Regions from separate parts of the Vibrio sp. CB1-5 genome, predicted to be linked through region 4. Evidence: predicted binding sites of a transcription regulator. Region 4 holds the regulator's gene; each other region holds the start of a gene.
What was found. Region 4 encodes MetJ, which represses methionine synthesis genes. Its sites were predicted from a motif close to TTAGACNTNTANANGTCTAA; they were not measured.

Region 1 (3,434 bases), on a different contig from region 4:
GCGACCGCCGCAGCTGTAAAGCAGAGCCCATAAAAAGCACTGATGATCGGCATGCGAATAAGGTCATGCAATCCCAGCGCTAACCAATGAAAAGGTGCGGACACACTGAGTTGGTTACATGGAATGGTTTTAGCGTAATCTTGATCCCTGACTTCATGTTTCTTCTGGAAGTCATCAGAATTAACAGTTCGAGGCATATGTCCTCCCTGATTGACAAACTGGCCTTCGTTTTTCTCAGGGCATGGCGCTAATTTTAACGGACACGTCGGGCGTGAGACTTACAGTTATTTCTGTAGTGTCTAGTCATTTTCCGTTGTTAGCGTCTTCCCCTCTTAAGTGCTCTATTTTGCATACGAACAAACCCGTAAAGCGGTCTATTCGCAAGGGCACTTTTGTCTAACTATTGACCGTGTTAGGGGAAAACACAATTTTCAGAAGGGTATTAAATACAAGCCACAAGATAATAAGTTAACACTTTTGTAACAAAGTATTTGAAAAGACAGGATTAAAAAAATAAAAAAGCCCTCAAAAAATTTTGAGGGCTTTTTTGGAGTAAAAACTCAGACTAAGAGTAATTACAGACCAGCAAACTCACGCAGGATTGCTGCTTTGTCTGTCGCTTCCCAAGGGAATTCTTCGCGACCGAAGTGGCCGTATGCTGCTGTCTTCTTGTAGATTGGCTGAAGCAGGTTTAGCATCTCTTGTAGACCGTATGGACGTAGGTCGAAGTTTTGACGAACTGCTTCTACGATGATGTCGTGAGAAACTTTTTCAGTACCAAATGTCTCAACCATGATAGACGTTGGATCAGCAACACCGATGGCGTAAGACAGTTGGATCTCACAACGGTCAGCCATACCAGCCGCTACGATGTTCTTCGCTACATAACGTGCTGCGTATGCTGCAGAACGGTCAACTTTTGATGGATCTTTTCCAGAGAATGCACCACCACCGTGACGAGCTGCGCCGCCGTAGGTATCAACGATGATCTTACGACCCGTTAGACCACAGTCACCCATAGGACCGCCGATTACGAAACGACCGGTTGGGTTGATGAAGAAGTTGGTTTCTTTGTTGATCCACTCAGATGGAAGTACTGGCTTGATGATCTCTTCCATTACTGCTTCACGCAGATCAGGAGTAGAGATGGTATCACAGTGCTGAGTTGAAAGAACAACCGCATCGATACCCACGATCTTACCTTGGTCGTATTGGAACGTAACCTGAGACTTAGCGTCTGGACGTAGCCAAGGTAGAGTGCCGTTCTTACGCACTTCCGCTTGCTTTTGAACAAGACGGTGAGAGTATGTGATAGGTGCTGGCATTAGGATGTCAGTTTCGTTTGTTGCGTAACCGAACATGATGCCTTGGTCGCCCGCGCCTTGCTCTTTAGGATCCGCTTTATCAACACCTTGGTTGATATCTGGAGACTGTTTACCGATGGTGTTTAGAACGGCACAAGAATCCGCATCAAAACCCATGTCAGAGTGAACGTAGCCGATTTCGCGAACGGTTTCACGAGTTAGCTCTTCGATGTCTACCCATGCTGAAGTGGTGATCTCACCACCCACCATCACCATGCCAGTCTTAACGTAAGTTTCGCAAGCTACACGAGCTTTTGGATCTTGCTCCAAGATTGCATCAAGTACCGCGTCAGAAATCTGGTCCGCGATTTTATCTGGATGGCCTTCTGATACTGACTCAGAAGTAAATAGGTGCTTAGCCATGAGAGCTCCAATTTAAGTTTTAAGCAAGTGCTAGCACACTCACTTGTAATAAAATCAATGATATATTGTAGGTGTATCTACATCTAGACGTCTATTCTAGTCATCAATGTTCGATTAGCAAGCGATTTTTGCTTTTAACATATAGCCAAACGTTTGCCTGATTGGATTGATGCGATCCACTTATAATCGTCATTATTCGGCGAAAATGCTAAAAAATGGCGGTAAATCGTTTGCAGAGACTATATCGCTTTGCGACAATAGCGACCGCTGATTATTCAATCAGTCTATGAAAAACTTGGAATTCGCTTAATGCACTCAGGAGCCTACATGTCTTCTCGTAAACAACTCGCTAATGCAATCCGCGCGCTAAGCATGGATGGTGTTCAACAAGCTAACTCAGGTCACCCAGGTGCACCTATGGGTATGGCAGATATCGCTGAAGTTCTTTGGCGCTCTCACCTAAATCACAACCCATCAAACCCAGAGTGGGCTGATCGCGACCGTTTCGTTCTTTCTAACGGTCACGGCTCTATGCTGATTTACTCTCTGCTTCACCTAAGTGGTTACGAGCTATCTATTGACGATTTGAAAAACTTCCGTCAATTGCACTCAAAAACACCAGGCCACCCAGAGTATGGTTATGCTCCTGGTATCGAGACGACGACTGGCCCTCTAGGTCAAGGCATCACCAACGCAGTAGGTATGGCGATTGCTGAGAAATCTCTAGCAGCGCAATTCAACAAAGAAGGCCACGACATCGTTGACCACTTCACTTATGTGTTCATGGGTGATGGCTGTCTGATGGAAGGTATCTCTCACGAAGCGTGTTCTCTAGCGGGTACGCTAGGTCTTGGTAAGCTGATTGCTTTCTGGGATGACAACGGCATCTCTATCGACGGTGAAGTTGACGGTTGGTTCTCTGACGATACGCCTAAGCGTTTCGAAGCTTACGGCTGGCATGTCATCCCAGCAGTAGACGGCCACGATGCAGACGCAATCAACGCAGCGATTGAAGCGGCAAAAGCGGATCCACGTCCAACGCTAATTTGTACTAAAACCATCATCGGTTTTGGTTCTCCAAACAAAGCAGGCTCTCACGATTGTCACGGTGCACCACTAGGTCACGACGAAATTGCAGCAGCACGTGAATTCCTAGGTTGGGAACACGGTCCATTTGAAATCCCTGCTGACATCAAAGCAGAGTGGGATGCAAACGAAGCGGGTAGCGCCAAAGAAGCAGCTTGGAACGAGAAGCTAGCAGCTTATGAAGCGGCTTACCCAGAGCTTGCGGCTGAATTTAAACGCCGTGTGAACGGTGAGCTTCCTGCTCAGTGGGAGCAAGAAGCAAGCAAGATCATTGCTGACCTTCAAGCGAACCCAGCAAACATTGCATCACGTAAAGCGTCTCAAAACGCGCTAGAAGCGTTCGGTAAGATGCTTCCTGAGTTCATGGGCGGCTCTGCTGACCTAGCGCCATCAAACCTAACTATGTGGTCTGGCTCTCAGTCGCTAACGGCTGACGATGCGTCTGGTAACTACATCCACTACGGTGTACGTGAATTCGGTATGACGGCGATCATCAACGGTATCGCTCTTCACGGTGGTTTCGTACCTTACGGTGCAACATTCCTGATGTTCATGGAATACGCTCGTAACGCAATGCGCATGGCTGCACTAATGAAAGTGCAAAACATCCAAGTTTACACT
Region 2 (3,434 bases), on a different contig from region 4:
TGCTCTTCAATACCTGTCGCTACCGCGAAGATATTCGGGTCAAAGATAATATCCTCTGGTGGGAAGCCTACTTCATCCACAAGAATGCGATAAGCCTTGCTACAAATCTCTAATTTACGCTCGCGAGTTTCTGCCTGACCCACTTCATCAAACGCCATCACGATAACGGCTGCACCATAGCGGCGGATCAGCTTCGCTTGCTCGACAAACTTCTCTTTGCCTTCTTTTAGCGAAATGGAGTTAACAATGCCTTTGCCTTGGATACACTTAAGACCCGCCTCGATGACTTCCCACTTAGAAGAGTCAACCATGATAGGCACTTTAGAAATCTCAGGCTCAGAGGCACAAAGATTTAGGAATCGAACCATACAGGCTTCGGCATCCAGCATGCCCTCATCCATGTTGATATCGATGATCTGCGCGCCATTTTCAACTTGCTGACGAGCCACCTCTAATGCTTCGTCATACAGTTCTTCTTTGATAAGACGCTTAAAGCGAGCAGAACCTGTCACGTTGGTACGCTCACCAACGTTGATGAATAGGGATTCTTTTTCAATAGTTAGCGGTTCTAAACCGGAAAGTCGACAAGCGGTAATCAGCTCTGGAAGTGGACGAGGCGTCACCCCTTCTACGGCGTTTGCCATCTGACGAATATGCTCTGGCGTGGTACCACAACAGCCACCCACTAGGTTTAGGAAACCGCTTCGTGCCCACTCACCAATATGTTCAGCCATGTCTTCTGGTGAAAGATCGTATTCACCAAAGGCATTCGGCAGGCCTGCATTCGGGTGAGCCGAAACAAAACCTTCGGAGATGCGAGACATCTCTTCAACATATTGCCTTAGCTCATCTGGACCAAGTGCACAGTTGAGACCGAAAGAAAGTGGCTTCACATGGCGTAGTGCGTTGTAGAAAGCTTCGGTGGTTTGTCCTGACAGAGTACGACCAGAGGCATCGGTGATGGTGCCTGAGATCATGACCGGAAGCTCGATACCTAGCTCTTCAAATACGGATTCAACCGCAAATGAACAGGCTTTTGCATTTAGGGTATCGAAGATGGTTTCAATAAGGATTAGGTCACTGCCGCCACGAATCAGCGCGCGAGTGGACTCTGAGTACGCTTCCACCAGCTCATCAAAGCTTACATTACGGTAGCCGGGATCATTTACATCAGGAGAGATTGAGCAGGTACGGTTTGTTGGACCAAGCACACCGGCTACGTAACGAGGACGTTCTGGCGTTTTTGCCGTCCACTCATCAGCAGCAATTCTGGCAAGCCTAGCCGCTTCGTAGTTGATTTCCTCACTTAGCGATTCCATCTCATAGTCAGCCATGGCAATCGTAGTGGCGTTGAAAGTATTGGTTTCAAGAATATCCGCACCCGCTTCTAGGTAAGCGCTATGGATCTCTTTAATAAGATCTGGCTGAGTTAACACTAAAAGATCATTGTTGCCTTTAAGATCACACTGCCAATCTGCAAAACGCTCGCCGCGATAGTCCTCTTCTTCAAGCTTGTATCCTTGGATCATGGTGCCCATACCACCATCGATCAAAAGAATACGCTGCTTGAGCTGATTTTCTATCTGCGATTTCTTGTCTTGAGCTTTCTTGCCTTGAGCATAGCTGCTTTCAACGTACTTACTGCTTCCCACGATACTGCCTCATTCCTTGCTAATGCTGTCATCGTATCATAGATTTTTTAGAAATCTAGACGTCTAAAAAATCTTTACTGACTTGTTATCCCCTCAAACTATCGGACTCTTAAAGCAGAAACAAGTTGTTCATGGTCTAGTAAGTCCACGGAGCGAATAAAAAACACCGACATCACCTGAGTCGCTCTAAACTATAAAATTGACAAATGATTTCACAAACAGTGATTGATATTCGCGAGGAAGAAGAACAAAATCCCATTAACATTTTTTTACACTCTTAGGTGAAGTGATGTCCGTCTATCAGACTTTATGCTTTCTGTCCGCAGCAGCTATGTTAATAGCCCTAATAAACAGCAAGATAGGTAAAATGCAAACCACCATCGCGATTACTGCCGGTGCTATGATGCTATCACTACTCATCTTAGTTGCAGGTCAAAACGATTGGTTCCACTTAACTGAACTGGCAACCGAGACCGTTGCTGATATCGATTTTGAAGATTTCCTACTTCAAGGGATCCTTGGCTTTCTATTGTTTGCCGGCGGTTTAGGCATCAAACTGCCCCACCTTAAAGATCAAAAATGGGAGATCACCGTTCTCGCCTTAGGTGCGACGCTATTTTCCACCTTCTTTATTGGCTTTGTGCTGTATGGTGTCTGTTTACTGATTGGCATTCAGTTTGATCTTATCTACTGCTTACTGTTTGGCGCACTGATCTCCCCTACCGACCCCATCGCCGTTCTTGCTATTGTTAAAAAACTCAATGCTCCTCAACGGGTTTCAACTCAAGTCGAGGGAGAGTCGCTATTCAACGACGGTTTTGGTCTTGTTATCTTTGTCACCCTATTTACCATTGCCTTTGGCAGTAAAGCACCCACACTTGGCAGCGTAACGGCTCTGTTCCTTCAAGAGGCCATTGGCGGCATTGTTTATGGTTTTGTACTCGGCTTAGTATTCCATTACCTCATCAGCTCCACAGACGATCATTCAATGGAGCTGCTACTGACTATTGGTATTCCAACCGCAGGCTACGCCTTTGCTGAGTTCCTGCATGTCTCTGGACCACTTTCAATGGTGGTGTCGGGTATTATGATCGGTAACTGGACACGCTACATCGGATTCTCAAAACAGTCAGAGGAGCACCTCGACCACTTCTGGGAACTTGTGGACGAATTCTTAAATGGCGTGCTGTTCCTACTCATCGGTATGTCGATGCTGCTATTCCAATTCCACCAAGAAGACTGGATTATGATGGCCGTCTCGGTACCGATGGTGCTTTGTGCGCGTTATTTGAGTGTGGCGCTGGCCTACGTGGGCTTTAAGCGCTATCGCCGCTATAACCCTTGGTCAGTGCGTATTTTAACGTGGGGTGGCTTACGTGGTGGTCTCGCAATTGCGATGGCACTGTCTATCCCATCCGGTATATGGGTAATCGAAGATAAGCTGATCGACGTGAAAGAGATCATCATGGTCATGACCTACTCCGTGGTGGTGTTCTCTATCCTGATCCAAGGCTCAACCATCACTCCTATGATTGAGAAGGCCAAATTAGCTGAGAAAGAGATGCAAAAAGAAGCGCAGCCTGAAGGCGAAATCAAAGCTCAGCAGGATTAGCAGCAAGTTGACTAAAAATAGCCTCGCATAACTTGCGGGGCTTTTTTATGACTTTGAAATCAGGTGCCGTAGAAACGAAAAAAGCCGTATCTTTCGATACGGCCTTTTTCTTAAAGTGGCTCCCCCTGCGGGACTCGAACCTGCGACATACGGATTAACAGTCCGCCGTT
Region 3 (3,434 bases), on a different contig from region 4:
CAAGCAATCTATTGATCACTAACCCTCGTGATCTAAACAGCTTTGTCAATGACTTGAGCAAGTATCCGTTTACCATGATCTTTGGTTTGAATACCTTGCTTGCGGCGCTTAACAAGCATGAGAAGTTTAAAACGCTCGATTTTTCTAACGCAGAATTCACCATTGCTGGCGGCATGGCGACTCAAAAGCATGTTGCAGAGGAATGGCAAAGAATCACGGGAATGCCAATCATTGAGGGCTATGGTCTGACAGAATGTTCACCTGTCGTAGCGGGCGGTGTACATACTCAACAAGCCTACGTGGCAGCGGTTGGAGTGCCGTTGCCAAGTACTGAACTGCGTATTGTTGATGATCAGGGTCAGGCGCTTGGAGTGAATCAAGTGGGTGAAATACAAATTCGCGGCCCACAGGTGATGAAAGGCTACTGGAAGCAAGACGCTGAAACCCAAGCGATCCTCGCAGAAGACGGTTGGCTCTATTCTGGTGATATTGGCCGAATGGATGAGGAAGGCATTTTCTACATTGAAGATCGCAAAAAAGACATGATTCTCGTGTCTGGCTTCAATGTGTTCCCAACAGAAGTTGAAGAAGTTGCAACCCTACATCCGAAAGTGACTGAGGCGGCTGCGGTCGGTATTCCAGATGATATTGCCGGTGAGCGTGTGAAACTGTTTGTCGTTGCAAACGGCAATGTCACCGCGGATGAAATTAAGCAGCACTGCCGTAAACATTTGACCGGTTACAAAATCCCCACGTTTATTGAATTCAGAGATGAGCTGCCAAAAACCAACGTAGGCAAGATCTTAAGGCGCGAACTGCGCGATCAATAGAACTGAATTTTCAGATGAAGAGCCGCTAAACTGGCGCAATACGTACTACTAAGCCACACTTAAAATGTGGCTTTTTTTGTTTGAAGGAGATAGCGATGAGAAACGAACTTGATCCCAACAAAATTCTTCGAGCGTATGACGCAGTGATGGAGAACGGTACAGACACTGAATTTGGCAAAATTTATGAAGGCGTTGAAGCTTGTTCTGACTACGATGGGTACAACGTTTATATGCGGGGTAATGGTGTGGAACTTAAAGTGGGTTTTCACAATACCTATCACCTTGAATATGACCAAGAGCACTTACGTGATAGCTTTTTAAAGAAAGTGGCGATGTTAGCGAAGTGAAATTCCTCACGCGAAATAGCTTATGCCTCCCAGTTTAAAGGGAGGCATAGGGTATCTAGGCTATTAGTCTTTCGTAAACGCGTCTTCACTGAAGTGTTCAAGATCGTATGGCGTTTGTTGGTACACGCAGTAGTTTAGCCAGTTAGCAAACAGTAAATGACCGTGACTGCGCCAACTTGCAACTGGCTTATTGTCAGGGTTGTTGTTCGGGTAATAGTTGATTGGAATGGCAGGTTCCATTCCCTCTCCGAGATCACGCACATATTCATTATGCAGTGTATTGGAGTCATATTCAGGGTGACCGGTGACGAACACATTACGCTTGTCTTTCGTCGCAGCCAAATACACGCCTGCGATATCCGATGTGGCCAAAATATCCAGATCAGTATGAGACTCTAAGTATTCCGGAGAGAAATCAGCATATCGAGAATGGGGCGCTAAGAAGGTATCATCAAAGCCACGCAAGATAGGGTGATACGGTGAGTGAATCTCATGATGGTAGACACCAGAGAGTTTTTCTTTTCGGGTACGCTTTGGCAGGTCGTAAAGTAGCTTAAGGCCAGCTTGGGCAGCCCAGCACACATAGAGTGTAGAGGTGACGTGTTTGCTTGCCCAGTTCATGATGGTCTGAAGGTGTTCCCAATAAATCACATCTTCAAACTGAACCAAACCGAGTGGTGCACCAGTGATGATGAGACCATCGAAATTGCGATTCTTGATGGTTTCAAATTGGCGATAGAAGGTATCTAAGTGTTCAGTTGGTGTATTTTTACTTGGGCGATCATCAATGCGCAGTAGCTCTACATCAACTTGCAGTGGACTATTGGAGAGTAGCCTTAAAAACTGAGTTTCAGTTTCAATTTTCTTGGGCATCAAATTGAGGATCAACACTTTAAGTGGGCGAATTTCTTGGGTCGCCGCACGCGTTTCCGACATTACAAAGATGTTCTCTTGTTGCAATACATTGGATGCAGGCAGTTGATCGGGGATCTTAATTGGCACAGCTTTCTCCCTAAGCTCTGTTTTGGTCTTCTGGACGTCTATACATCTAAACTAACGCAAACGTTATTTCTTGTCGATAATTAATTTTAGCTTACGTCAGACTGTAAGTAAGCTACCAATGGTGGCAAGACAAGGTACAATGTCGCCTTTGCATAAACTGATAGCGGAAACGAGTTTGAAACTAACGCTCATTCGGGGCTTACCTGGTTCTGGAAAAAGTACATTAGCTAAGACTTTTAATGCGGCTCACTACGAGGCCGACATGTATTTTTTGAATGCCGATGGCGAGTATCAGTATGATGCGAGCAAAATCGCGCATGCCCATGCTTGGTGCCAAAAACAAGTGGAATCTGCGCTTGCGGACAATCAAGACGTGGTGGTCGCCAATACGTTTGTTCGCTTGTGGGAGATGAAAGCTTACAAAATACTCGCTAAGCGTTATAAGGCTGAACTAGAGATCATCGTTTGCCGAGGTCGGTATCTAAATATTCATGGTGTTAGTGATGATGTCATAGCGTCTATGCAAAAACGCTGGCAAGATTAACCCCAACCATTAGAACAGAAAAATAAAAGAAAATTTACCATGGCGAAGCGTTCACCTGTCGTAGAAATGACCTCTTATGGCATTTACTCCACTTGGGATTCAGGCTCCAAAGATCTCCCTAAAATTCAAGAATTCACAACTATCGTACCTGCGGATGAGCATATTGAGTTTGGCTTTATTGTGAACATCAAAAAGGCCAAAGGGGAGAAGGTTCGATATTGTATCTATCACCCTGGCGTGCTGAGTAAAAAAGGGCAGGTGTTAGCGCCTTTTGATGGCGATGAACACGTCGGTAGCAATGACTGGGACTTCTACCTTGGCGATACTATTCAGTTACTTGATCCTATCAATGGCTTTGAGAGTAACTTAGGCGATTGGCGCATGGTGATCGAGATGCAGGGTAAAACCATCGCAGAAAAAACCTTTAAAGTCACAGCAAGAGATGAAGGTCAGTTTTGGAAACGTCGCGGTTTTTAGTGTCGGTAAAGCTGAATAGCTTTGTTCACCGCGTTGAAGATAAAGCTATCGTCATGGCCTGTGCTGTGAAGTATGGCTGTACGCTAAAACGTATTAGACGCTCACGCAACTGGACACTGAGCGGAGAGCCTTCTGCATTATTGAAATTTTCCATCGAGGCTAATGTCGGCTGGATTTCTGTTGCGATAAATAAAGTGCTAGATGGCTACAAGTCACCCATTCAAGAAGTCCTTG
Region 4 (3,434 bases):
GTGGGTCATAGATGCAGGGTGGCAAATCAGACTTTCTACACCGCCCAAAGATTCCGCAAGCGAGAATAACTCCAACTCACCGACAAAATATTTCAGTTGCTCAAAGCTACCTGCGAACTCAAAGCTCAACATAGAGCCAAAGCCAGACTGCTGTTTCTTAGCAACCTCATGACCCGGATGCTCTGGCAAGCTCGGGTGATAAATCACTTTCACCAATGGTTGCGGCTTAAGAAAATCTAGGATCTGTTGTGAGCTTTCTTCATGAACACGCATGCGAGCGCCAAGGGTGCGAATACCGCGCAGCGTCATGTAACTATCAAATGGCGTGCCCGTCGCGCCGATACAGTTGCCCCACCATGCGAGCTCTTCTGCGTGCTCTTCCGTTTTGGTGATCACCACACCGCCAATCACATCAGAGTGACCGTTGATATACTTAGTGGTGGAGTGGATTACAAAGTCAGCACCCAGCTCAAGAGGCTTTTGGTACACCGGTGTCAAAAAGGTATTGTCTACCGCCACCAGCGCGCCTACTTTTTTAGCTTTTTCACACACGGCGGCAATATCAACGACGCGCACTAGTGGGTTGGACGGCGTTTCAAGTAGGATAAGTTTCGGTTTTTTCTCAAGCGCTGCTTCAAAAGCTTGCTCATCGCTTTGATCAACAAACTGAACCTTGAAGTCCCCTTTTTGGGCGCGCGTGTTAAATAAACGGTAAGTACCGCCATAACAGTCGTGAGGAGCAATAATGGTGTCTTCTGGACCTAAGAAAGCCGAAACCCAAAGGTTAAGGGCAGAGGTACCACAGTTAGTCACTACCGCACCCTTACCTGATTCCAGCTCGTACAGAGCGGTTTCTAGTAAACCTCGGTTTGGGTTTCCTGAGCGGGTGTAATCGTAAGTCGGCACTTCCCCAAACGCAGGGAATCCGTAGTTAGTAGAAAGATAAATAGGTGGCACCACAGCGTGATGCTGGGTATCCGATTCGATACCAGTACGTACGGCTATTGTCGCTGGCTTCCGATTGCTCATAGAAACTTCCTTTCTCAAATCGCATGGCTAGAGCCACAGTGTCTACTTTTACCGGTAATATGGGAACCGGCAAACGCCACAAACGTTAAAGAATTAACATTGCATTAAAATAAATGTCCACATTCGTTGCCCCACTTTACTTTCCAAAATGTGAGACGTCAACACTTCCAGACGTCTATATGTCTTTGCTTATGGCGGTAAATCCCGCTAAAATTGCGGCATACTTACTACTACTATTTATGATTAACAGAGCGAAGGTGTGTAATGGCAGATTGGAATGGTGAATACATTAGCCCATATGCGGAGCACGGTAAAAAAAGCGAGCAGGTAAAAAAAATCACAGTGTCTATCCCGCTGAAGGTGCTAAAGGTATTGACCGATGAGCGTACTCGTCGCCAAATCAATAACCTACGCCATGCAACCAACAGTGAACTTTTGTGCGAAGCATTCCTGCACGCTTACACAGGTCAGCCGCTTCCAACCGACGAAGATTTGCGAAAAGACCGTCCAGACGATATCCCAACAGAAGCGAAAGAGCTGATGACGGCGATGGGGATTGAGTTTGAAGCGTTTGATGAAGAGTAGAGATTAAGAGCGGTCCTTGGTCCTTGGTCCTTGGTCCTTGGTAGAGACATTAAAAAAGCGCATTGGTTAATTATCCAATGCGCTTTTTGTTTATTTAGAGGTTGAAGATCAGCTCCTCCTAGGACCTAGGACCAAGAACCGCTCTTCCCATCTTTTTTAATCCATATAGCTTTCAGGCAACTCAATACGCGCCACACCCGATTCAACCGCCGCTTTCGCGACCGCTTTAGCCACACGAGGAAGCAAACGTGGATCCATCGGTTTTGGAATGATGTAGTCTTTACCAAAGGTCAGCGCCTCAACACCTGCGGCAGTAAGCACATCTTGTGGTACCGGCTCTTTCGCTAGCTCACGAATCGCTTCGACCGCGGCCAGTTTCATCTCATCATTAATCTCGCTTGCACGCACATCTAGCGCACCACGGAAGATGAACGGGAAACACAGTACATTGTTTACTTGGTTTGGATAGTCTGAACGACCCGTACCCATAATCAGGTCATCACGAACCTGATGAGCAAGCTCCGGTTTGATTTCTGGATCTGGGTTTGAACAAGCAAACACTATTGGTTTGTCTGCCATCAGCTTAAGTGCTTCTGGTGGCAGCAAATCAGGACCCGATACACCCAAGAATAGGTCTGCACCTTCGATCACATCTTCTAGCGTACGCTTATCTGTGTTGTTGGCAAACAGCTCTTTATATTCGTTAAGATCGTCACGACGCGTATGGATCACGCCTTTACGATCCAGCATGTAGATCTTCTCGCGCATTGCGCCACATTTGATCAAAAGCTCCATACAAGCGATCGCCGCTGCACCTGCTCCTAGGCAGACAATGATCGCTTCTTTAAGATCTTTACCTTGAAGCTCTATCGCGTTGAGCATACCCGCTGCGGTAACAATCGCTGTACCGTGTTGGTCATCGTGGAATACTGGTACATCACAACGCTCAATAAGACGACGTTCAATTTCAAAACAATCTGGCGCTTTAATATCTTCTAGGTTAATACCGCCAAACGTATCTGAGATGTTGGCAACCGTGTCGACGAACTCATCAATCGTGCGGTGTTTAACTTCGATATCGATTGAGTCCAAACCAGCAAAGCGTTTAAACAACAGCGCCTTACCTTCCATTACCGGTTTCGAAGCCATTGGGCCTAGGTTACCGAGACCTAAAATAGCGGTGCCGTTAGAGATAACCGCTACCATATTGCCCTTTGCGGTGTACTTATAAACGTTCTCAGCATTTTGTGCGATTTCACGCACTGGCTCAGCCACACCTGGGCTATAGGCCAGCGCTAGGTCAGCAGCAGAGTTGGCGGGTTTAGTTAACGCGATTTCAATTTTTCCAGGGACGGGGTTGGCATGGTAATCAAGCGCTTGTTGGCGAAATTCGTCGATTTGATGATCATCGGACATGGTTAGCGATCCTGCTTTTTTGAGACTGAATGGTATTGTTTTTTATGAGTATAAACCCGTTAATTTTTATTAGCTTTGCTTCTAAAGGGTTACATACACAGAGTGGGTACATTTGAACGGAGAGGAGGTATCTCAGATGTTCAATACTCTGACAAAGTGATACTTTGCAAAAACAATACTACGCGACTTCATCACGGTTTTGAATGGATGGACGAAATGAAAGCAGGAAAAAATTGGAAGTGAATACCAAAATCACAGGACTAAGATTGACACACAAAATGGACGCTACAGTCGCCCAGAAATGCAAAAAGGACGCCGAAGCGTCCTTTTTTAATCTGCAAAAGTAATCATTACTTCTTGCTAGATAGAGCACCGAAACGCTTGTTGAAACGATCAACACGGCC

Region 1: a site for MetJ is predicted at 1,803-1,822, ahead of metK (methionine adenosyltransferase). Genes of this name have one in related genera too.
Region 2: a site for MetJ is predicted at 1,700-1,719, ahead of metH (methionine synthase). Genes of this name have one in related genera too.
Region 3: a site for MetJ is predicted at 2,210-2,229, ahead of metA (homoserine O-succinyltransferase MetA). Genes of this name have one in related genera too.

What each region holds. Positions count from the first base shown of each region.
Region 1 is NZ_JBJHPB010000002.1:58,860-62,293, forward strand. It holds gene ACJB0T_RS01805 (DUF2189 domain-containing protein) at 1-197, opposite strand, end outside; gene metK (methionine adenosyltransferase) at 576-1,727, opposite strand; gene tkt (transketolase) at 2,037-3,434, shown strand, end outside.
Region 2 is NZ_JBJHPB010000009.1:16,668-20,101, reverse strand. It holds gene metH (methionine synthase) at 1-1,652, opposite strand, end outside; gene ACJB0T_RS08750 (cation:proton antiporter) at 1,942-3,264, shown strand; tRNA gene ACJB0T_RS08745 (tRNA-Asn) at 3,381-3,434, opposite strand, start outside.
Region 3 is NZ_JBJHPB010000010.1:41,190-44,623, reverse strand. It holds gene ACJB0T_RS09590 (AMP-binding protein) at 1-830, shown strand, start outside; gene ACJB0T_RS09585 (DUF3081 domain-containing protein) at 926-1,177, shown strand; gene metA (homoserine O-succinyltransferase MetA) at 1,241-2,179, opposite strand; gene ACJB0T_RS09575 (AAA family ATPase) at 2,319-2,723, shown strand; gene ACJB0T_RS09570 (DUF3859 domain-containing protein) at 2,763-3,200, shown strand; gene ACJB0T_RS09565 (ribosome recycling factor family protein) at 3,200-3,434, shown strand, end outside.
Region 4 is NZ_JBJHPB010000031.1:50,677-54,110, forward strand. It holds gene ACJB0T_RS18585 (O-succinylhomoserine (thiol)-lyase) at 1-1,029, opposite strand, end outside; gene metJ (met regulon transcriptional regulator MetJ) at 1,294-1,614, shown strand; gene ACJB0T_RS18595 (malic enzyme-like NAD(P)-binding protein) at 1,771-3,030, opposite strand; gene rpmE (50S ribosomal protein L31) at 3,381-3,434, opposite strand, start outside.